Regions from separate parts of the Spartinivicinus marinus genome, predicted to be linked through region 2. Evidence: predicted binding sites of a transcription regulator. Region 2 holds the regulator's gene; the other holds the start of a gene.

Region 1 (12,275 bases), 200 kb from region 2:
TCAAACTTTTGTTCTTTATTTATTTTTGCTGGCTGTAGCCAGCTTGCATCTTGCTTGCCGGATTAGCTGGCGTATACTGGCTAATATTACTTTATTTACAACATTAGGCTTGCTTGAATATGGAGGATATTTTTGGAATAACTTTAATCTGGCAAGCGTCTTCTTTCTGTTTGGCTTTTTCTATCTATTCGGTTATAACTGGAGTATAGAAAATAAACAATTTAAGTCATCGTTAGCACCATTCGATCTTATTGCTATAAACAGCATTTTATTTTACTTTGTTTATGCTTGTTTTAGTTTGCCTGCCAGCAATCTAGTAGCTGGTGTTATATTGTTGATAAATGCAGCCATAGTGGCCTTTTTATTTCAATATTTTAGCCTGAGAACTACTGTACTTGGTCCTGTTGTTTCATTAGTAGCCTCACTGCAATTAGCTTGCGCATTATTTGCCTTAATACCACTAAATTGGTTTGGTATCCTGTTGGGTGTTGAAGGTTTAGCTTTAGTTTACTTTGGCCATAATTACCAAGCTTACTATCTAAGAATTGAAGGCTATTTTCTTTATGCGATTGCACTAATAAAGCTAGTTGCAGATGTTATTTTTGCTGACTGGTTAAGTGAAAGCTTCCTGCTTATGGATGTGTTACTACCGTTGATGGGACTTATTGGCTTGCTTTGGGGATGCTTTAAACTTAATCAGCACTATCTTGATGAACAAAAATCATTTGAAAAAATTATTACAAATTATGCTAATGAAGGTGTCAGTCTAGCTGGCATTTGTACTTGGTTAATTGTGTGTTTTATTAGTAATTTAAATTGGTTGGCAATGAGTGCAGTACCTATTCTGGTTTGGTTGATGTGGCGTAACCGATACTATCAATTAAGGCTGACCGAATGGCTTGCTTATATAGTTCCTGTAATTAGTTTGATTACAGCGATTAATTTACTAAGCAGTTTTGGCGTAAATAATCAAATAACTTATTATTGGCTAGCGCAGCCAATGATAAGTTGGTTCAATTGGTTGTGTGTTATAGTCGCCTTCAGTTTAGTTAATCAGCTTAGTTTTGTTGACCAATTTAAGCTTAACTCAACAAAGTTGGTTAACCTTTATCAGGGGATAGCTTATGCAGTAATACCTGTGTTTTTGGCTTTAGATATTATTAGTTTATGTCTCAGCCATATTTTTACTGGCCAGTATCCAGTCATTGGTAGTCAATTATGGTATAATTTTGCAATTAATTTGATAATTATTAGTGCTTTTTTATATGTGCTGATTAATTACCTGAAGCCTGATAATGATAGTCTTTATAAGCAATACCGACTTATTTTATCTGAGCCATTAGCGATTGGCTTATCAGTGTTTTTCTTGTTGAGTGTGTCAGCACAGTATCAACTGGTTTGGTTGAATCTGGCAATTATTCCTTGGGCAGTATTACTTTTTGGATCTCTTAAGTTAAAACTAAAGGTAAGTGAACTTTTTGCTTGGTTGCATCCATTGTGTTTTATAATTGCTATTGTTAAAGGAGGGATACAAGTAGGCTCATTCCATTTTTCTGATCAAACATTACTGACTAAGATGGCATGGTTTGAGTTACTCTTTACTGGTTGGGCATTTCCTTTATTTTATAAATATGCTTCTACAGTAGAAGATAGCCGTTTAACTAAAGCAGCTGACACAGTAAGATTAATTGTTTATTTGCTAGTTCCATTTATTCCGCTTCCACATATTTATCGACATTATCCACAGTTTATTGTTAGTGCCTTTTGGATATCGTTAGTTATTTGTTGGTGTTTAAATCAGTTGTTAAAGATTAAACAGTTGGTTGTTGAGTTTTATATAATCTTTTATCTTGCTACTATTATTACTGTATTCAATGCTCTTGTAGCAGCAGTGACTGTATTTAGTATAACTACTTTGGTCAATATTATTATTACTTTACTCAGTGTAAGTTTGTTATTTTTAATAGAGCATCCTTTCACCATTAAGCGATTGAAGCAGTCAAAGTACCAGTTATCATATGGACTCGGTTATTATTTATTTTGCTTCTGTTTAACGGCACTAGTTTATGGGTTTACAAGTAGCTATGGTTTTGTAAATAACATAGCTGTGAGTTTACTACCTACATTGTTAGTTATGACTTATTGTTTGCTTCACCAGCCAGTATTTGCATTTATGCATGCTGTTTTCAAGTTAAACTATATTCTTATATTATTTCTGCTTATATTAATACCTAACCTTCTCACTACAAAGGTAGGTAGTGCTATTAGTATTATTATTTTGGTGCTCTATGGCTGTCTTGGTCTTTATATAACCCATAAACGCTGCTATCAAAATAAGATATTTTGGAAAAACTACCAAACATTTAATATTCAAATATGGGTGGGTCATGGCATTTTACTGCTTAGTTACTTGGCAATAATTAATTTGCTATTTGGTAATATTTTGGTTGTGGCTACAACAATAGCCTTGCTAGTACATGCACTTGTAATTTTATTTATGACACTGCAGGAATACTACAGAAATATTTTAAGGCTGTCATTACTATTGTTTGCTGCATGTACGGTGAAATTAGTCCTTTACGATATGCAAGATTATTCATTATTCCATAAAATGCTGGTTATGATAGCTGTTGGTACGATTTTACTGGTTGGTGCTTATCAGTTTCAGAAAATGAAAGAAGAGGCATAAATAAAGGGTATAAAGAGTAGCTGAGAATACACTAAGTTATTTTTTTTGCTTCTTGTTGGAAGCACTCTGCAAGAAATTTATCATCTAATTATAATTTTTACTTTTTACTAAAATGACGCATAATTGTCACTTGATTAACTTCTAGCTGTAATGCTGCTCTGCTAAATATGGTAGTTACACTAAGAATAAAAACTATAAAGTATCCAACTACGTCTGTTTAATAAAAGAGAGATATATGAAAAAATTACCATACAGAGTGATATCTGCAGGGATGGTGACTTTGTTGATATTGTTTTCCAAAATCTCTATGGCTTCAATTAAGCCTTACTTACAAAGCCCTACTGAAAGCTCTATTTGGATTTCTTGGAAAACGGTAAAAGGGGCTGAGTCATTAGTTGAGTATGGTTTGAATTCATCTGATTTAAACCAGAAAGCGACTGGTAACAATCAACTACTTGCTATTGGCTATCGATATCATGGGGTTCAACTTACTGGTTTGCAACCAGATACACTGTATCATTATCGAGTTAAAACAGGTGAAGAGTATTCAGCAGTATATCGTTTTAGAACACAGCCGAAGGTCGGTGAAAGATCCGGTCATTATCGTATTTTAGTAATGGGTGATCACCAAATTCGTAATCAAAATCGCTATGAGCAGTTAGTGAAAGCAGCTAAAAGTAAGTTAGAAGAAAAATACTCTATTCCTATTGAAGAAAGTATTAATTTAGTACTTAATGTTGGTGATCAGGTTGATGTGGGTACATTAGACCATTACGAAAATTTGCATTTTGCCCAGTCGGCAGCCATTTCACCTAATGTACCCATTATGACGACAGTAGGTAATCATGAATATTACTCTGATGGTAAGTTGAAGCACTATCGTGCACATTTTTTCTACGATGGCTTGAGCTATCAAGGTATTTCTGGTGCAACAAATGAAAGCTATTATGCCTATCAACAAGGTCGTTTATTGATCATTCACCTTAATAGTATGAAAACTGATTTTGCACAGAAAAATTGGTTGACTCAAGTGTTGAGTAAAGCAGATGTAGATAACAATGTTGATTGGATAATTAGTGTTATTCATCATCCTTACCAGGCAGAACAGTACATTGGCGATATTTCAAAAACCTTGCGAAATGAATGGATGGCACTTCTGTCCAGTACCAAAAAACACGTATTAAATATTAGTGGACATCATCATTTGTATGCCCGTGGTCAAACGCGTGAATGGCCCATTTATCATGTGATTTCTGGTGGTACTGCCTGGGATCAGTATTGGGGGCAATCTACGGAAGTGGATTATGATGATGTACAAAAAACCATTGCTAATTGGGCTTGGCAATTAATCGATATCAACTTGGCTACTAGGGAAATGACGGTAGAAACTTATGCTGAGGGCCATCCATTATTATACAAAACAAGAGGATTTCACTATAACAGTCGTCTGATTGATACCTTTCATCGCAAGCTAGATTTAGTAAAGCCAAACAGTCCAACCATTGTTAATAGTATTATCAATTCCATTAAGTTGCCATATACTTTTAAAAGCTCAGCATTTAGCAGTATTGAAGCAGAATCAATCAATAGCACTCAGTTTCAAATTGCTACTGACACTGAATTCAAACAGCTTAACATTGATAAAATACGGGATTTTGAAAATATTTATGGTGATACTGGTTCACCTGATTATGAGCCCGTAGATATTCACGCAGGGTTAGATATTTTAAGCTGGACAATCCCCGAGCGGGGTTTACCTAATGGTAGTTATTTTATCAGGGTAAGACATAGGGATAAAAATGTACAGTGGTCAGAGTGGTCTGCAGTTAAAACTTTTACTGTTACAGATAGTACTAATGGTGAGACGGTTATTAGCATAAATAAAACCAAATATCGCACAGGTGAGGCTGTAACGGTTACTTATAACAATGGGTATAGTAATACAAAAGACTGGATAGGTATTTATAAAAAGAACCAAGCACCAGGTTCAGTTTCATCCACACAATGGGCATATGCAAATCAAGCATCTGGGCAATTAACATTTAATGGTTTGGCTGATGGTGAGTATTATGTAGGATTTTTTGCTGACGATGGTTATAAGGAAATTGCTGATCGTGTTCATTTTTATATTGGGCCGGTAGTAGAACTTAAACTGGAACAAAGTGCCTTGAATGAGGGGGGGTCGGTTGTGGTGCGCTGGTCTGGATCGAATGGTAATAACAAGGATTGGATTGGTGTGTATCAGATGGGGGAAGTGCCTGGTGAGCAGGTTTCGAACCACTGGCGTTATACGCCAGCAACACTAGGGACAGTAAATTTTAAAGGATTAAGCCAAGGAAAATATTTTGTCGGTTTTTTTAGTAATGATGGTTATTTAGAGTTGTCTGAGCGAGTAGAGTTTTCAGTGGGGGAAGATCACTAGGAAATAGTAAACCCTGAGATACCAGAGATAAATATACAACAGCTCAGTTTACCCTAATTCAGTTTACTCTTAGTAGAAATAAGAATGATTAGAAATATAATAATTTTTAGTTTGCTTTGGGCTGTTTCCTTGATGGCTTCAGCTCATTTAAGTGGATTTACCGATACCTCTATTCAAATTGCTAAACCTGGGGTAAAAATTATTTATACCCTGCCGAGTGATAATCTTTTGGAGCTTGATTCTAGTAATAATAAAGCAGTTGCTCCACCATCAAGCTATATGCCCGCTATAATCAATGGTTGGGGAATTTTTACGAATAAACGTTCCTGCTTTTTGCGCAGTAGCATGGCGAAGGCATTACCAAAAATTGCTGCTTATCAGTATGTACTAAGTTATGAATGCCCCCAGGGTATGAATGAGATGTCCATTCGTTATAACTTGTTTGCTGAGCAGTGGCGTGGTCATCAGAACTATGCTCGAATTTTTATGGCGAATAACCGTATGCGAATGCGGTTTACTTTTGATAAAAAAACATTGTCTCTTCCAGTAAAACAATTGCTGAATGAATGGGGTAGGCCATTAACGACTACATTCTTTAACACTGACCCTCACAGTCAGTTACAGGTAGAGGGTTGGGGAGATCCTTTCAGTATAAAGGAAGCATCTGCTCAACAGATAACTGAGGCTGGTACTGTTAAAAAAACTATTCATGGACAAAACTACAGTAGTATTGATCCTTCTTTTATTTGGTTGGGTATGACACATATCTGGCAAGGTTTTGATCATGTATTATTTATTATCGGTTTGTTACTGATTCCTTGTGCATTCAAACAACTATTACTGTGGGTCACTTCATTTACCCTGGCACACTCGATTACTTTAGCACTGTCAGTATTAGGTGTGTTTTCAATTCCTCCCTCGATTACAGAGCCATTAATTGCACTAACAGTTGTAATACTCGGTATAGAAAATCTTTATTATTTATACCAACAACCGAAAGACGATCTAACATTTAAACAACGTTATCGCAATCGCTGGTGGGTTATATTCTGTTTTGGCTTGATACACGGCATAGGTTTTAGTTATTTGTTGCAAGAGTTAAGCGGTGGCGAAGACATATGGGGAAGGTTATTAATGTTTAATCTTGGTGTAGAGCTGGGGCAAATAGCTATAATCGTTTTATTATTAATTCCAATATATGCAATGTTTAAATGGAAATATGGTTTGAAGATAGGTGGTATCTCATCATTATTAACGAGTTTGGTGGGAGCTATATGGTTAATACAGCGAATTTAACCTAGCCAGAATTCCCTAATCTTTAATATCTGATGAAATAGTCGGGCAAGACTTCAAATTGGGTATATGGATGTTGCATTCAATTCTATCAAATAACTGAACTCACTTCACATAATGTAATAGTCAGTAATTTTCTTTCAAGTAATTAAGACTAACCTTAATTATAGGCATGACAACACATGGAATTGTGCTATGAAAAAGGAAATTTCTGGCTTTACTCTAGTAGAGCTACTTATCACGCTTACAGTGCTTTCTATTACGGTTAATTTTGTCGTTCCAAGCTTTGATAGCCTTATTCGCTCTTATAAATTAAGAGCTGAAACAAATAATCTAATTGCAAGCCTTTATCTTGCTAAAAGTGAAGCAATAAAACGCAACCAAACTATTACCATTGGTGTAGCAGGAGCTAAACAGAGTCGTTGGGAAGAGGGGTGGCAAATATACACAGATGTAGAAAAAAATGGTAATACTGATTTTAACCCAAGTGAAGATAAATTAATTAAAAAAATAGTAGATGTAAAACAAGGTATTTATATTGCCTCAAATTCACAGCAGAATAATTATATTAGCTTTAGACATAATGGCATGTTAGCTGGAGCACAGCGTCAGATTTCTTTCTATGTTTGTGGTATCAATGAAAATGATAAAAACAGAGAAGTGATGGTTAGTTTAATGGGACGTCCTTCAGTAAAAACAATTGGAAAATGTCCGGTGTAGACTTTATAAAAAATAATAGGATGGCTCGATTATGAAAAGCTTACACCATCAAAAACGATATCAACAAGGTGCTACATTTATAGAAATATTAATATCTATTTTTGTACTGGCTATAGGCTTGTTGGGGCAGGTAATGTTACAGTCTAAGGCTATGAATAGCACATTTGATTCATCGCAAAGATCACAAGCAATGTGGCTGGCTCAAGAAGTAGTTGAGCGGATTAGAGTAAACTCTATAGGGCTTGAGAAAGGGTATTATATAGAAGCAATTAACCAATATAATAATGGCTGTAAAAAACAAACCAAACCCAGCAAAATGTGTAGTGATTATAGCGATAACTCAGGAAAAACGTCAGGATCAAATTGTAATTCAGAGGAGCTTGCTTACTTTGATGCCTGGGAGTTAATGTGTGGTTATGATAATAACACAAGGTCCAATTTAAGTGATACACTGGCAAGTTTAACGGCAGAAATCACATGCGACAATGGAACAAAAACAACAAATTGTCCAAGTGGACTTTACCATGTAGAAGTTAGCTGGAATACTTCATTTAATAAAAAAATATCTTCTCAAAATAAGAACTATAAAAACCTCACTGGCAAAGTAATGATAGTGGTTAATTTATGAATAATAAAATAGGCGCTTTATATAAGCCATTAAAATCTAATCAGCAAGGACTTTCACTTATTGAATTAATGGTTGCAGTCTTGCTTGGTTTAATCTTAACTGCTGCAGTTTTACAAATTTTTCAGTCAATTAGCTTAACTTTTAAGCATAATGATCAACTGGCACGTATTCAAGAAAATGGACGATTTTCGTTAGCACTGCTTTCCCGAGATATTCATATGGCAGGTTACCGTAATCCAGATAAAGGTGAGCTATTAAATTATTTCTATGCAGATGAAACGAATGGGTGTAAAGCAACAGACAAGTTTTGTACAAATGACGGTGGACTTAATCAAAATGATCGTATTGCTGTTCAGTTGGAAGCAATAAATGAGACTGATTGTACAGGGCATAAGGTAGCTAGTGATAAAGTTGTAGTAAATGTATATTACCTGGAAGAACTAGATAATATATCAACACTACATTGCCGAGGTTTTGATCCTGATACCAAAACATGGCTGTCTGATCCTGCACCACTTATTGCTGGAATAGATGCATTTCAAATACTTTATGGAATTGCAGGAGATGATGGATATGTAACCCAATATATTAATGCTAATAGAGTAAACGACTGGTTGAAGGTTAGAGCTGTAAAAATTGGTATGCTAGTTAACTCTGGCGAAGACAATGGCTTTGCAGGAGTTAAAGAACGAAGTTATTCCATACTAGATAGCGGGGAACTCATATTTAAAGATAATAAAGTACGGTATATATACAGCACAACCTTTACTATTAATAACGCCAGTTTGGATATGATTGGAAGTATTTAACTAGCAATAAAGGACTATCAGCAATGAAAAATTCTATTAAATCACAACAAGGAGCTACTTTGGTTATATCACTTATTATGTTGTTATTATTTATGGTGATTAGTATCAGTGCTGTAAAATCAGCAAATGTTGAAGAGCGTATGGCTAGTAACTCTCAGTATGATATAGTTATATATCATACTGCCTATAGTGTACTTCAGCAGCATGTAACAAACTTAAAGCAAAATAATGAGCCTTTTGTTGAGGCATTATCAGCTAATAATAAAAAGCAAAAGCTCGTAGATAAGCTGTCGATAGAAAAGGTGGAACGTGACAGTGAGTTAGAATATTTATCAATGGGGGCGCCACCTCCCCAGTTTAGTTTAAGTAAAGATTATGCTGGTTATCGCTATAAGCTACAAACTAGAGCGAAGATAAAAAATATAGGTGCATTATCTACTCAAACAGTAGGGTTAATGCTAGCAGCACCAAAATCATAGTACTTAATTCATAAACTATTTTAAAAAGGTGTAAAAACTAATAGTTTTAAAAGCTAAAGGATAAAATAACTAAGGCCAGGAGAGGCTAATGAAATCGACTAACTTTAAACTACATTACCTAGCTCTTAGTGTAAGCTTAGTGACTACTAGTCTATCTGTGGCCGATGATACAGAAATATTTTTCAACAAAAATGATAATAATAAGATTAGGTCTAATGTGTTGTTACTATTAGATACATCTGGAAGTATGCGTGATCCTACTATAGTGCCACCTTACGCAGATTATAAGAAAAAATTTAAGATCGATAATGGAACTAACCCACATCGGCCACAGTATAATTCAAAAAAAAGAGACTACACATTAACTCGTTTGGAAGTGATTCAGGATGTTGCAGCTAATTTAGTTGAAATTACTAGTGGAATTAATATTAGCTTAGCTAGATTTGATGCCAAAGAGAAGGGGTATTTAAAAGGAAGTGAAGGCGGCTTTATTAATTTGGCAGCAGAAGAAGTTAGTAAAGCAAAATTAGCCTTTCAGGAAAAGGTTAACAAGTATAAACCAGCTGGTTGGACACCTTTAAGTGAGTCAATGCATGAAATGTTACAGTACTTTTCAGGAAGTTCTCTAGTCTATGGTAATAATAGTATACCTGATAAAAGTACACCCAATTCAAAAAGTGGCAATCAATATATATCCCCTATTAAGCATCAATGCCAGTATAATAATTTAATTGTGTTCACAGATGGTAAACCAACGAAAGATACATCTTCTAATGCTAAGACTAGAAGCCTTATTTCCAGTAGAAGTTTACCTAATGGCTTATATAAAAATTGTGGCTATAACAGCAATGAGCTTCCTAAAGGGAATGATGCGAGTGGGAGATGTATGGATGAACTCGCCTGGTATATGAAAAACACCGATATGGCAGACCAAATTGATGGTAAGCAAACGGTTTCTACATACACTATAGGAGGTTTTGGTTTGGGAGGAGATGCTGTTGAGCTATTAAAAAGCACTGCTCGTCATGGTGGTGGAAAGTATTACTCTGCTGATAATGTAGAGGGTTTACAAAAAGCACTAGATGATATTATTAGCCGAGTATTAGATATAAACACAACCTTTGTTACCCCTGCCGTTACCATTGACTCTTTTAATCGCTTACAAAATAGTGATGAAATCTATTACACATTATTCAGACCAGATAAAGGCCCTCGCTGGAGTGGTAATTTAAAACGCTTTAAATTGAATGATAACAATGATGTAGTTGATGTAAATGGAAAGAAAGCACTTAATAATGGTGGGTTTAGCAAAGATAGCCAAAGCTATTGGAGCACGGAAAAAGACGGTGCTGATATACTTAAAGGAGGCATGATTAGTCAGCTAGGGTTAAATCGCAATATATACACCTATACGGACTCTAATCCACCTAAAAATGTGTTACTCACTACGTCTGCTAATGAGTTTCATGAAAATAATAATAGTTTGACACTTGAACTAATGGGAGAAACTGATTCTGATAGTAGAAAAAGCAGCATTCAATGGGGAAGAGGGGTTGATATTTATGATTTAGATCAAGATGGTAAAAAAGATGATATTAACCAACGGATAGGCGATCCTTTGCATACCACGCCGAAAGTAATCAATTATTATAGTAATGCTAATAGTCAAACAAAAGATACCACAGTATTTTTTACTACCAATGAAGGTTTTTTACATGCTATAGATGCAGCAACAGGCAAAGAAGAGTTCAGTTTTATTCCTCAGGAGTTATTACCTAATATTACGGCTTATCGTCGTAATGAGGCCAAAGATAACCAGAAAAAATTATATGGTTTAGATGGCCCTATTGAGGTATGGCATTTAGATAAAAATAATGATAAAGATTTGTTGATAAGCAATAATGGTTCGGCTGATACTGGTGAGCATTTATATTTGTATTTAACTATGCGCCGGGGTGGTAATAATATTTATGCGCTAAACGTCACTAATCGTCAGTCACCTATTCTTGAGTGGGTTATCAAAGGAGATTTAGATAAGGATGGTAAGGCTGATGAAACAGGTGACTTTAGAGAGTTAGGGCAAACTTGGTCTAAACCAACTATCGCGAAAATAAAATGGAAAGGAGCGGATGAACTAAAGACAGTATTATTTTTTACTGCAGGCTACGACCCAAGCCAAGATGAAAAAACGACTATGGCTCCTGATCAAATTGGTCGAGCCATTTATGTGGTTGATCCTGAAACGGGTGAAAAGCTCTGGGAAGCATCAGCACAAGCTAGTGCTAATGAAAAATTAACAGAGATGAAATACAGCTTCCCTGCGAATTTATCGCTGGTTGATATTAATTCTAACGGAGCAGTTGATTATTTTTATGCAGTAGATATCAGTGGCCAAGTGTGGCGGTTTGATATTAATCAAAAAAATAGTGGTAGTAATAACTTTGCCAAAGGGCATCTATTAGCTAAGCTTGGTGAACCTACAGGCACTAGCATACGCCGTTTTTACTCTGCAGCTGACCCTTCATTAGTACAAAAGCGTGGATCAAATAATAGTTATATTGCGTTATCAGTTGGTTCTGGCTTTAGAGCTCATCCGCTTGATAAAACTAATGCTGATCGTTTTTACATGGTTAAGGACTATCGACCATTTGGACCAATTATTAGTGGCAGCTTAGTTACTGTAACCGAAGGTGACTTATATGATGCTACTGAAAATCTTATCCAAGATGGAATAGATGATAATGCAAAACAACAAGCTCGGGCTGAACTAAATGCTGCAAAAGGATGGTTTATCAGGCTAGAGCATGAAGGTGAAAAAGTACTAGGCGAATCGACTACTTATGCAGGTGTCTTATTGTTTACGACTCATCAACCCACTACTGCAAAACAAAGCAGCGATCCTTGTAAACCCTCTGCTGGCACTGGTTTACTTTATGCTGTTAATTTACAAGATGCGACAGCGGTAGTGCCTTCAGGTAATAGCAACGAACCGAATAAGAAAAAACGTCACTTTATATTAAAAAATGGTGGTATACCTGGCACGCCAGGTGTTATTCAAAGGGAAGGTGACCCAGTTGTTGCAGTGGGTACTGAAATTAATACAGATGCTTTAGAAGAACGAGATACTTTGTATAAAACTTTCTGGCGGGAAGAATAATTGTATTAAAGTGTTTGTTGATACCTGATATGGAATAACAGGGCATGAATATGGAAATTCAGTTTAGTAATAGCTCAG
Region 2 (12,275 bases):
GCGCTATTTGACATCAATATGTCAATTCCGCAAAAAAGAGTAACCGCTTTTATTGGCCCCTCTGGTTGTGGTAAATCCACGCTATTAAGAAGCCTAAACCGAATGAATGATTTGGTTGACGGCTGTCGGGTAGAGGGTCGCATAGCTTTAGATAATCAAAATATTTATGATCGCTCTGTGAATGTGGCGGATCTTCGCAGACGAGTGGGAATGGTGTTTCAAAAGCCTAATCCATTTCCAAAAAGTATTTATGAAAATGTTGCTTATGGGTTAAGAATCCAGGGCATTAATAAAAAACGGGTGTTGGATGAAGTGGTTGAATGGGCTTTAAAAGGCGCTGCATTATGGGATGAAGTGAAAGACCGACTTCATGAAAGCGCCTTAGGTATGTCAGGTGGGCAACAACAGCGATTAGTTATTGCCAGAACTATTGCGGTAGAACCTGAAGTATTGCTGCTGGATGAACCTGCATCAGCGCTAGACCCTATCTCTACATTAAAGATCGAAGAGCTGATTAATGAGTTAAAGTCAAAATACACTATTGTGATTGTTACTCATAATATGCAGCAGGCTGCTCGAGTTTCCGATTACACTGCATTTATGTATATGGGTAAATTAGTAGAATTTGACGACACAGATACACTGTTTACCAACCCAGCACAAAAGCAAACAGAGGACTATATTACAGGGCGTTATGGCTAATTTTTATGCCCTGAGAATTAATATAAAGGACATAAACATCAAGTGTCGTTTTTGAGGAATGATCTCAGCTATTATTAAAGTAAGCTGTGTAATGGTAAAGTAAACTTACCAAGCTGACATACCATAAGTATTCATAAGTATCGCCTAGGCTGTTTAACGAGCCTGGATGCTACTGAACCACAACAAGGTTGCAAGCAGTAATGGACATCAATTCAGACGCGCACACTCAACATATTTCCCAGCAATTTAATGCCGAACTTGAAGAAGTAAGAAATAGCTTGCTGGCAATGGGAGGCTCCGTTGAAAAGCAAGTAAGTGATGCAATTAGAGCGCTTATTGATGCGGATAGTGAGCTAGGCAAACAAGTGCGTAAAAATGATGACCAAATCAATGCAATGGAACTCTCCATTGATGAAGAGTGTGCACGTATTTTAGCGAGAAGACAGCCAGCAGCTAGTGATTTACGGCTAGTTATAGCCTGTTCAAAAATGTCGACGGACTTAGAACGTATTGGTGATGAAGCAGCTAAAATTGCTGGCCATGCGATTGAGCTAACCGAGGAAGGTGAAGCGCCAAAAGGGTATATTGAAACCCGTCATATTGGTGCCCGGGTACGCCGTATGGTACAAGAATCACTAACCGCTTTTGCCCGCTTTGATACCGAAATGGCTTTGAGAGTGGCGCAAGAAGATAAATCTGTTGATTTAGAGTACCAAAGTGCCATGCGAGAGTTGGTTACTTTTATGATGGAAGACCCAAGAAGTATTACCAGGGTATTAAATATTATGTGGGTACTAAGGTCTTTAGAGCGTATAGGCGACCATGCTAGAAATATAGCCGAGCATGTTATTTATTTAGTCAAAGGGACGGATGTTCGGCATATTGGTTTAAAGCGGATGAAAGAAGAAGTAATGGAAAAGTAGTTTTTCTTCATTTCACTCTTTCTCTCAGAGGATGTTGCAGAAGTACTCTAAGCTAAGCCCCTTCTAAAGTAAATATACCCTCACCCCAGCCCTCGCCTAGAGGGAGAGGGGGCTAAAGCGACATCCTACTTTGAATGAAGCTCTCCCCCTTTAAATAAAATACTAATAAAACCTGCTACTTAACTTATTGAAAGCTATTATTAACACATAATGCGATTCAATATATTCTGCCTAATCATTATTTTGCTTGGTTGTAACTATGGTATTTTAGCTCGTGCTGCAGTCAGTAACACAGTTAAAACAGAGCAGACTGAGTTGAGTGTTCTTATTCGTTATAATTATCTATCTCCTGCTGTATATAAGCGGTTTGAGCAAGAATATAATGTAAAAATTAAGTTGGTATATTATAACAGTGATGATGATAGGAATTTGTTATTGCTGGAGAGTGATGGGCGAGGGGTCGATATTGTTTGTGTTGACTCAACAACAGCAACAGCTTATATCGCAAGTGGCTGGATAACTCCGCTTACCCGTTTTCAGTTAAAAAATACTCAACATATTGATGGTCGCTGGTTAACACAGCATAATTTGCTAGAAAAATTTGCAGTTCCCTATTTTTGGAAGGTATTAGGAATCGCTTTTCATAATGAAAGGTTAAAAGAGCCTATTAGGCATTGGGATAATATTATTAATCCAACCCCTTCGCTTTATAGTAAAATTTTAATGCCACCTACGGCTCATGAAACGGTGGCAATTACTTTGCTTAGTTTAGGATATTCAGCTAATAGTACCAGTATCAATGCTTTACAAAAAGCAGAATTAACGTTAACCAAACAACGGCCGTTTGTGTTATGGACGAGTGATATTCGTTTTCCTGCTACAGGTGCTATCAACGAAAACTTATGGGTAAGTGCGGTTTATAATGGAGAAGCCTATGCGTTAATGCGTAGTGGTATGCCTATAGATTTTACTATACCAGCTGAAGGTTCAGTGATGATATTAGATTATTTAGCAGTGGCTGAGGAATCTGAACAAAAACAACTAGCAGCTAAATTTATCGACTTTCTAAATGAGCCACATAATGCGGCAGAAAATGCTCACTATGTAGCGTACTCCAGCCCAAATGCTGCCGCGAAAACATTGCTTCCAGAGTCCATGCAACGGAGCCCATGGCTATATCCATCTCTTCAAGTAATGAACAAGCTTGAGTTATTATTGCCGTTGCCAAGCACTGCAACAAAGAAAATCAGTCAGATTTATTTCCATTTACAATAAACGGGCTTTTTAACAGAACACCTGCATACCTTCAAAACAGCATCTTGATTGCGAATTTACCAGAAGGCTTGGAGCTGTAAACAATTATTAGAGGTGTCCTATGTCTAAAAATGATATGTTCTGCTGAAGTATTCGGGCTAATATACTGAATATAATGTTTTTTAATAGTTATTTTAGTAAATAGTACCTGTCAGTATGAAGTTAAGGGCGAAAATAATTCTGTTGCTGATGCCCACGGTAGTTTTACCCGTTCTACTGCTGGGCTTTTTAGCTTATAAAGAAATAAAGCGGCTTTATGAGCATCAAACCCTCGATCAAATGACCCTCAAGATTAAAGAGGTAAAAACTCAGGTTAATCATTTGCAACGAGTAAGTATCGGCAATATCAGTTTATTAGCTTCCACCAATTTACTAAAGCGGTATTTTCAGTTGGATGAAAATAAGCGTTATCAATTGCTTTACCGCCCGTTATTACAAGTTTTTCAAAATTATCAAAATACATACTCAGATCATTTTGAAATTCGTCTGCTGTTGCCAGATGGTTATGAGGATGTGCGATCTACCTGGGAGCCAGTGGCTAACCAAACTGACCAGGAGGGAGGGGAGCCTTGGTTTCGTCGCTTAAAGGAGAGTGATCAGGAAACCCAGGCATTTTTCATGCTCCACCCAGATACTGAAAGCCTGACATTATTAGTGTCTAAAGCGGTACGGTTAGCTGACCAATCGATGGATCCCTTATTTGCAGAAGCTAAATTACGTGGCTATTTAGTCATCTCAGTAGATACCAGCGAACTCTTGCAATATTTGCAGCAGGCGCGGATTGGCAACAATGGCTATATGTTTTTGGTTGATAGCCAGGGACAAACGTTATTTAGCCCAAAATCAGATAAAATAACAATGGATAAAGCGTTATTCAGTCGACTGAATAATCAGGTTAATGAAACCCTGAAAGCACCATTTAATAATAATGAGTCTTACCTGTCGTTAGTTCCACTGGCGGAAAACTTAAGTCTTGTAGCTGTCTGGCCAGAGGCTGATGTTCATGTGATTACTGAGCGAGTTGAAGTCGTGGTGGCAGTAATTACTTTTGGCACTATGTTGGTGGGTGGCTTTTTACTGTATTGGATTTTAAATTCATTAATTGTTAACCCCATTGTCTATCTCAAACAAGCGGCTTTAGATATTGCTGAAGGCAATATGAAAGTGGCCATTGATACCAGGCAGTCAGATGAAATTGGTGATTTAGCCAAAGCTTTCAATGATATGCGTGATAGTTTGCGAGAGACAGGTGTTGCGCTACATAAAATTGCTTATCAGGATAGCCTTACTGGGCTTTCCAATCGCAACATGTTTATTGAATCGTTAAATAGAGCCATAGCCCACTGTAAGCGGCAAAAGCTTTGTTTTGCATTACTCTTTATTGACTTAGATGGGTTTAAGGTGGTTAACGACACCTTAGGGCATGATGCGGGAGATGAGCTGCTAAAAACTTTTGCTAATCGACTACGGCTTTGTTTACGTACAGAAGATTTAATTTCTCGCAATATTGCAGACTTTTCTGATAGCACCATTGAGCCTGATGAAGGAGTTTCTCGACTGGGTGGAGATGAATTTACCATTTTGCTTAATGGGGTAGCCAAAGGAGAAGATGCTAGCCTGGTTGCAGAACGGATTCTGGAGGCTCTATCTCACCCATTTATATTAAAAGGCCAGCGTTATCACTTAGGGGCAAGCATTGGTATAACGGTTTATCCTGATGATGGTGAAGAAGCTGGGGAGCTATTAAAGCACGCAGATACAGCGATGTATCACGCTAAAAATGTGGGTAAAAACACTTATCAGTTTTACCATAACGCAATGACAACCAAGGCAATGGAGCGCCATGAACTATTAACCGACTTACGTAAAGCCATTGAGCAAGGGCAAATGGTGCTCCACTATCAACCACAGCTAGAACTCAAAACAGGTGAGCTAATTGGTTGTGAAGCACTGGTTCGTTGGGAGCACCCAGAAAAAGGTTTGATTCCCCCTTTCCACTTTATTCCATTAGCTGAGGAATCTGGGCTAATTGTGCCGTTAGGTGAGTGGGTGTTAGAAGAAGCTTGCCGCCAAGCAAGGGAGTGGCAGTTAGCAGGCTTTAAGCCGCTTAAAGTGGCAGTAAATGTATCAAATATACAATTTAATCGGATGGACATATGCCAACTAGTAACGAACAAGTTGTTGTTAACAGAACTAGAAGCTAAATACCTGTCAATTGAGTTAACTGAAACCAGCATTATGCAGTCTGGTGATGTGTCCTTTGAGATGCTGCAGGCTATTAAGGGCCAAGGAGTAGGGATAGCCATGGATGATTTTGGTACGGGTTATTCATCGCTAGGCGCACTAAAAAAACTACCTATTGATAACCTGAAAGTAGATAAAAGCTTTATTGATGAAATTCCTGAGAACAGTGAAAGTAAGGTGATTTTTAAGGCGATTGTTGCAATGACCAAACAGTTTGGTATTAGCCTAACGGCAGAGGGAGTAGAGACAAGCGAACAGTGTGACTTTCTACAAATTCATGGTTGTGACTTTATTCAGGGGTATTTGCTGAGCAAACCACTCCCGCCTAAAGAAATGGAACAATTTTTGGCTAAACATAGTGAGCCTATGTTGATTAAGTCTGGCTAAGATTTTTAATTATAGACAGGCCATTTCATTCAATGGTCATTGACTATTTAGTCTATATTCTCATTAGACAAGCTTTTTGGGTGTAGCCCAAAGGGGCTGGCATAACGATGAAAAAAGTAAAGCTATTAGTTGTTGATGACGCATCCTTTATCAGGGACCTGGTAAAAAAAGCAGTGAAAGACCGCTTTCCTCACTTTATTTTTGAAGAAGCGATTAATGGCAAAAAAGCCATGTCCATGCTAGAGAAAAGCGAATACGACTTGGTGTTGTGTGACTGGGAAATGCCAGAGTTAAGTGGGCTGGAGTTGTTGCAGTGGATGCGTAATGAGTATCAGTACAATAAAACGCCTTTTATTATGGTGACCAGTCGGGGCGATAAAGAAAATGTTGTCCAAGCGATTCAAGCGGGTGTGAGTGAGTACATTGGTAAACCATTCTCTAATGACCAGCTGGTGAAAAAAGTCATTAAAGTACTATCCAAGCGACTACCCCGTGATGTGCTAGAAGGGAAAGCCACCAAAAGTGCCCTTGAGAGCAGTGTTTCCCAAGGCTCAATATCTGCACTCGGCGCTAAAGCAGTTGGAGGGGCACCAGCTAAGGCACCTCCTCAAAAAGCCGCTCCTGCTCAATCAGGCTCTGTTGCAGCTTTAACTGGAGGTACATCAGCAGCAGCTAAGCCTCAGGCAGGTAAAAAACCAACAAAAGGCCCTGCACAGTTACGAGTGCACGATAAAACCATCCCTTGTGAAATTCAGGATATTAGCTTAAAAGAAGCAAAAGTCATTGCTAGCCGTGAGCATGGTATTCCCCAGTTACTGGATACGGCGGTTATTGATTTGCAGCAAAATGATAGTGCAGGTGATGTAGCCAGAATCAACTGTCTGATTCATACGCTGCAGGCACCTGAAAAAAATATCAATGCAGGCAATATTGTCATTTCAGTGGTCTTTGTGGATGAAGACCCACAGAAATTTGATTATTTATCGAAGTTTATTGCTTCAGGGTCTGGAAAAAAATACTGGTGATATACTCTTCGCGAATGATTTTTATACCCCTAGGGCACAAGGGCTTTGTTACCGTCGTTAAGCACCAAGGATGGTGTGAATGCAGTTTATGCAGGAGCAATAAACTGTCTTCACCCCAGTCATTTAGTTTATCTAAACTCCTGGGGCTTCATCGCTCGGTGGCCTCGCCTAAATAATCCTTCGCTTTGAGTATATACCACTTTATTTTTACACCTAAAAGTGATTCATCCCTTCGCTTTGGGTATTATTGTTTATTACGAATTTCTTTTAGGGGATTATTCCACTAGCTCTGGGCTGTTTTCGCTAGCGATTATTGTGGGAGGGAAGTGACAAATAAAACAGCTGCCCTTACCGAGTTCACTTTGTATTTCTAAGTGAGCGTTATGTCTGATCAGTACATGCTTCACAATAGCCAGGCCAAGCCCTGTACCACCAGTGTTAATTGAGCGACTAGGGTCTGCTCGATAAAACCGCTCGGTGAGACGTGGGATATGCTTGGGATCAATACCAATTCCATCATCCATCACCGAAAGGTGCCCGCCATCCTCATCTTCCCACCAATGTACATTAATTTGCCCAGCAGCAGGTGTGTATTTAACGCTATTAAAGATTAGGTTCGAGATAGCACTATGCAGCTCGCGGTCATGTCCTAACAGTGTTGCACCTTCTGGACAAACCAATTGGATATGATGGCAACGGTCACCACTGAGCGCCTTGGCATCACTAATGATGTTTGACAAGATCTTCTGTAAGTAAATTGGCTTTAAGTCAGCCTGTCGATCGCTGGTTTCTAGACGTGATAACAGGAGTAAGTCACTGACCAGATTTTCCATTCGATCTGACTGCTGCTGCATTTGCTGCAAAGCACGTATCCAGCGTTCAGGTAAAATATCAGCGTTATCCAGCAAGGTTTCCAGATAACCTCTGATCACTGTGAGAGGGGTTCTTAGCTCGTGGGACACATTTGCTACAAAGTCTTTTCGCATTTGCTCCAGATTATGCAGCCGGGTAATGTCCCGTACTAACAACAAGCGATCATTGCGACCAAACAGCGTAATATTGAATTGTAAGATGAGCTGGTCATTGATGGGGGAGGGAACTTCCAGCGCTTCTTGGTACTCTTTTCTGTCGAAATACCTGGAGAATGCTGGCTCTCTGATCAGGTTTGTGATTAGCTGCCCTTGATCTACAGGGCTCTTAAAACCGAGCATGGTTTCAGCAGCTTGGTTCCACCACTCCAGGTTGCCCTGATTATCAACCATAATCACAGCATCATTCAGTGCTGCAGTAGACTCTTGAACACGGTCAATCACTGCTTGTAGCCGGGCACGCGCTTTTTGGTCGCGGCGCTGCAGCCGGTAGATAGCATCAAAAATATCTCCCCAGATACCACGACTTTCTGGTGGCTCTAGGTGATTGTGCTCACTCTCTTGAAGCCAATGGCTGAGGCGAAAAACCTGTAACAATGTCCAGCTAAGGTATCCAGCTAAGACAATTGCTAAAACCCAGGCTACTTCTCCGATAGCTACTCCAAACAACACACTGACTATTACAGTGATAGCGAGTCGCTGAATAATTTCGCCTTGCCAGTTAACTTTCACCGCTAAGCCTTAGTTGAGAACCTATAGCCAGTGCCCCTAACAGTCTGAATAAAGCGGTCATGGCCGGTGCCTAATGCTTTACGCAGCCGCCTGATATGGACATCAACGGTACGCTCTTCAACGTACACATTGCCGCCCCACACTTGGTCCAATAACTGGCCTCGGGTATAGGCTCGCTCTTGATGTGTCATAAAGAACTGCAACAGACGGTACTCAGTAGGTCCCATTTCAGTCGGCTTACCGTTAATACTTACCCGGTGACTGATTGGGTCCAGCTCAAGTCCTTCAACCCTGATGGGCTCTTGAGGTTCGTGAGCGCCAGAACGTCTCAATACTGCTTTCAAACGGGCAACCAGTTCTCTGGGGGAGAATGGTTTGGTGATGTAGTCATCTGCTCCCACTTCCAGGCCCTGAATTTTATTATCTTCTTCACCTTTGGCGGTTAACATGATGATGGGAATATTGGCCGTAATTTCATCACGGCGGAGCCGTCTAGCCAATTCAATCCCACTGGTTCCTGGTAGCATCCAATCAAGCAAAATCAGATCGGGTTTCTTGTCGATCATGATGCTATGAGCATCTTGCGTGTTATCTGCTTCCAGACATTCGTAGCCAGCCATTTCGAGTGCGACTGCAATCATTTCTCGGATGGGGGCCTCATCGTCCACTATGAGTATTTTTTTGCCAACCATTTTCAAGCCTTCTCTCGCTTTCAAGTTGTCAGCAGAGCATTACACAGTCTTTATGTTACATTTGAATGACATTCGTGTGGCTCTGCCCTGAAAGTGTTTCCAATCCATGAGTTTTATGACTGTGGCTCAATACCACAGTGAGAAGTTTTCCTAGTGATTACCTGCTATTAATTCCTCCTTCCTGAGGAAGAGGGAGCTAATAAGGTAAAACTAAGAAACAGCACTATCACAAACTATTCCAACAAAGACAAACATGCCTGCCCAGTGATTGTTTAAAAATGCTTTAAAGCATTGGGACCGGTCACGATCTTTGATTAAGTACTGCTGATAGATAAACAGCCCAGCCATTAAACCGATGCCAATAAAGAACAGCCAACCACGCTGAAATAAATAGCCTACCCCTGATAACAAAGCTAGAGTAATTATTTGTAATAAGCCAATCATAAGTTTATCAGCTTTCCCAAATAAAATAGCAGTAGATTTGACGCCTATTTTTAAATCATCGTCTCTATCTACCATGGCATAAGCCGTATCGTAGGCTACTGTCCATGCTAAATTAGCCCAGAAAAGTAACCAGATAGCGTGGTTTAGCTCTCCAGTTTGAGCAGTATAGGCCATAGGAATCGACCAGGAAAAAGCAGCCCCTAATACAATTTGTGGAAAATGAGTGTAGCGCTTCATAAAGGGGTAACTAATGGCTAAAGCCAAGGCACCAAAGCTTAGTAAAATCGTCAGCTGATTGGTAAATAGCACCAGTATCAGCGCAATAATACAAAGGGCTACAAAGCAACCCATTGCTTCCTTCAGCGTCATCGCACCAGTAACCAGTGGCCGATTTTGGGTTCGCTTAACATGACCATCAAAGTGACGATCAGCAATATCGTTAATTACACAACCTGCGCTGCGCATCACTGTGACACCTAAGCAAAAAATAATAATCAGGTGCCAATCTGGCAGGCCATCAGCAGCTAGCCATAAACTCCAAAGGGTTGGCCAAAGCAGCAAGTAAATACCAATGGGGCGGTTTAAGCGGGTGATACTCAGAAATGCATTGAGTTTGTTAGAAGAGCTACTGGTTAGTTCCATCCTGTTAGTCACTATCAATAAGCATTGTTATGTTAGTTGCTGTAATGAAAAAATCGTAGGTAAAAATAGTTCGCTTACAGCTAGTTGCCGCTGGTTAATGATAAATACAGATTGCCTGCCCCAACAGTCTTGATTAATAGTTGAGTGCGTTATTGTTGAGGGTATGGGTAATGTTTGCAATTGCTCATGACTAAAGTGAGCGTACTGAAAGTTAGGGTTACGTTTGCTACTGGCATGAGTAAACAATAGTTTACCGAGTGGCTCTGTATCGAGGCTGAGCAGTGGCCGGCAGCTTAGTAAACCAGTAAATGCGGGTATCACGGTGCGTGCATAGATCACTGGCTGCTGGCAGGCACAAAGAATCACTTCACGAACAAATGCTGACTGCTGTTTTGGAATACCCAACAACTTTTGTTCAGAAAGAAGAGCAGGTTGCCACTGTTGGCTGATCAACTTGACTGACAGGGATTGAAAGGTATCCTGCAAGCGTTGTGAGAGAGAGCCCGTGAATGTCAGCCAGTCATGCCAGGGTGTAGGTATGTTAAGATGAGGCTGCCACTGAGCAGTTTCAAAGATAGATAGTGCGCTCACAATGAAGTTTTTACTTAATACTGATTAGTTGTCTGGCGCGCAGAATGCGATATCTTGCTATCAGTTGCAAGTTTTGAGTAAAGGTAAGTGAACTATAACTGATTAGCCCTTATTGGTGAGTGAGGAGCCTGATACATGAAAAAATGGCAATGTGTAGTTTGTGGATTTATTTATGATGAGGCAGCAGGCTGGCCCGAAGAAGGAATAGCGCCAGGCACCCGCTGGGAAGATGTACCAGAAGACTGGTTATGTCCAGATTGTGGTGTGAGTAAGCTGGATTTTGAAATGATTGCAATTGGCTAGTGTTTGCTCGCCAATGGTTGGGTGTCATTGTGAGCTAAATGTAATCAAACGCTTCCGTTTTTACGATATGAAATAAATTATAAAATAGCCGACTTATTTGAAAAAATTTGCTAGGGTGAACGTTTGTTTAAACTTCATTGATCTAAAGTTATCAGGAATTGAAGAAAACAAGCAATAAAGTAAGTGATTACTAGAAATATGGTTTAAAAAAATATAAGTATAAGGCGCATAGAGATTTAATAAGTACGCAATAAATAAGAAATAAAAACAATTGATGTGAAAAACAATTGGTGTATAAGTAAAACACCTTTCTGACTGATCAGACATATTAAAAGGCAGTTGCAGGCTATTATTGCGCAACTAATTCTGATAATCAGTAAGCCTAATTAAGTAACAGTCTGTTCTAGGACTTGCTTCCATTTGTCTGAAATAGTACTTAGCAGTAATTTTTATACAAATAGCAGCAGGCCTAAACTTGTACTTTTCTTCAACGTGCACTGAATAACTATTGAGTTAGGGGGGAACCATGCGCAAACCAGATCTTGTTGCCGCAATAGCTGATAAAGCAGATTTAACTAAAGAGCAGGCAGGCCAGGTATTAACATCCATTCTTGATGAAATTACCCACGCCCTTAATCGACAAGATAAAGTAACACTTATTGGGTTTGGTACGTTTGAACAACGTCACCGTGGAGCTAGAACAGGAAAAAACCCACAAACAGGTGAAACCATAGAAATTAAGGCCAGTAATACGGTTGCATTTAAACCAGGTAAAGCGTTTAAGGATGTAGTTAACGGGTAACTAGTCTGGATGGTCTGAACCAGCCACAGGAGCGGCTATGAAATTTAGGTTTCTGCTCTGGATGATGGGGTTTTTAATGGCGAGAGCCAGTAAAAAAGAACAAAAAATGCGAGAAAAAATAGCTGATAAACAGCTTAGTTTTCAAATTAAAACCCGTGATGGTCATGTTGCCAGGCATTTTATTGTAAGTAATGGCTTAATTAAGAGTCATGCTGGAGAGTGCGAAACACCAGCCTTTACCCTGGAGTTTGCTGATCCCAATACAGGTTTTACTACATTTACTGCTGCAAATGCCCAAGAGGCATTTATGAAGGCAATTCAAAAACAGACCTTGAGAATTACTGGCGATACCAAAGAAGTGATGTGGTTCCAAGGGTTAACGAAATACTGGATGCCTAAGGGTAAAAAGAAGCAGTCCTAAGTGTCTAGGAAGTAAGAATTTCAGGCTAAGCTGTGACAGGCTCAGCGGGTAATGCTGGCCTGTTGTTTTAAGATGAAGTCAAATTAGCGGTTGGTATTTTTACGACACGATGACTTCATTGCCAAAACTCATCATAGCCTTGTTGTTGGTGGCTTGTATCAGCTTGGTCAGCTTTCCCTACTTG

What was found. The regulator PhoB, encoded in region 2, activates phosphate uptake and scavenging genes when phosphate is short. The targets are predictions, from matches to a motif close to TGTCATANNNNTGTCANA.
Region 1: OQE68_RS10890 (purple acid phosphatase family protein) is a predicted target of PhoB. The motif match lies at 2,803-2,820, and genes of this name have one in related genera.

What each region holds. Positions count from the first base shown of each region.
Region 1 is NZ_JAPJZK010000001.1:2,418,040-2,430,314, reverse strand. It holds gene OQE68_RS10895 (DUF2339 domain-containing protein) at 1-2,689, shown strand, start outside; gene OQE68_RS10890 (purple acid phosphatase family protein) at 2,925-5,111, shown strand; gene OQE68_RS10885 (HupE/UreJ family protein) at 5,196-6,407, shown strand; gene OQE68_RS10880 (GspH/FimT family pseudopilin) at 6,600-7,124, shown strand; gene pilV (type IV pilus modification protein PilV) at 7,156-7,752, shown strand; gene OQE68_RS10870 (PilW family protein) at 7,749-8,561, shown strand; gene OQE68_RS10865 (pilus assembly PilX family protein) at 8,585-9,040, shown strand; gene OQE68_RS10860 (pilus assembly protein) at 9,129-12,197, shown strand; gene OQE68_RS10855 (type IV pilin protein) at 12,242-12,275, shown strand, end outside.
Region 2 is NZ_JAPJZK010000001.1:2,216,681-2,228,955, reverse strand. It holds gene pstB (phosphate ABC transporter ATP-binding protein PstB) at 1-702, shown strand, start outside; gene phoU (phosphate signaling complex protein PhoU) at 903-1,625, shown strand; gene OQE68_RS10025 (ABC transporter substrate-binding protein) at 1,836-2,900, shown strand; gene OQE68_RS10020 (EAL domain-containing protein) at 3,129-5,570, shown strand; gene OQE68_RS10015 (response regulator) at 5,678-6,595, shown strand; gene phoR (phosphate regulon sensor histidine kinase PhoR) at 6,871-8,196, opposite strand; gene phoB (phosphate regulon transcriptional regulator PhoB) at 8,199-8,888, opposite strand; gene ubiA (4-hydroxybenzoate octaprenyltransferase) at 9,099-9,974, opposite strand; gene OQE68_RS09995 (chorismate--pyruvate lyase family protein) at 10,002-10,565, opposite strand; gene OQE68_RS09990 (rubredoxin) at 10,701-10,868, shown strand; gene OQE68_RS09985 (HU family DNA-binding protein) at 11,395-11,670, shown strand; gene OQE68_RS09980 (SCP2 sterol-binding domain-containing protein) at 11,708-12,091, shown strand; gene OQE68_RS09975 (hypothetical protein) at 12,201-12,275, shown strand, end outside.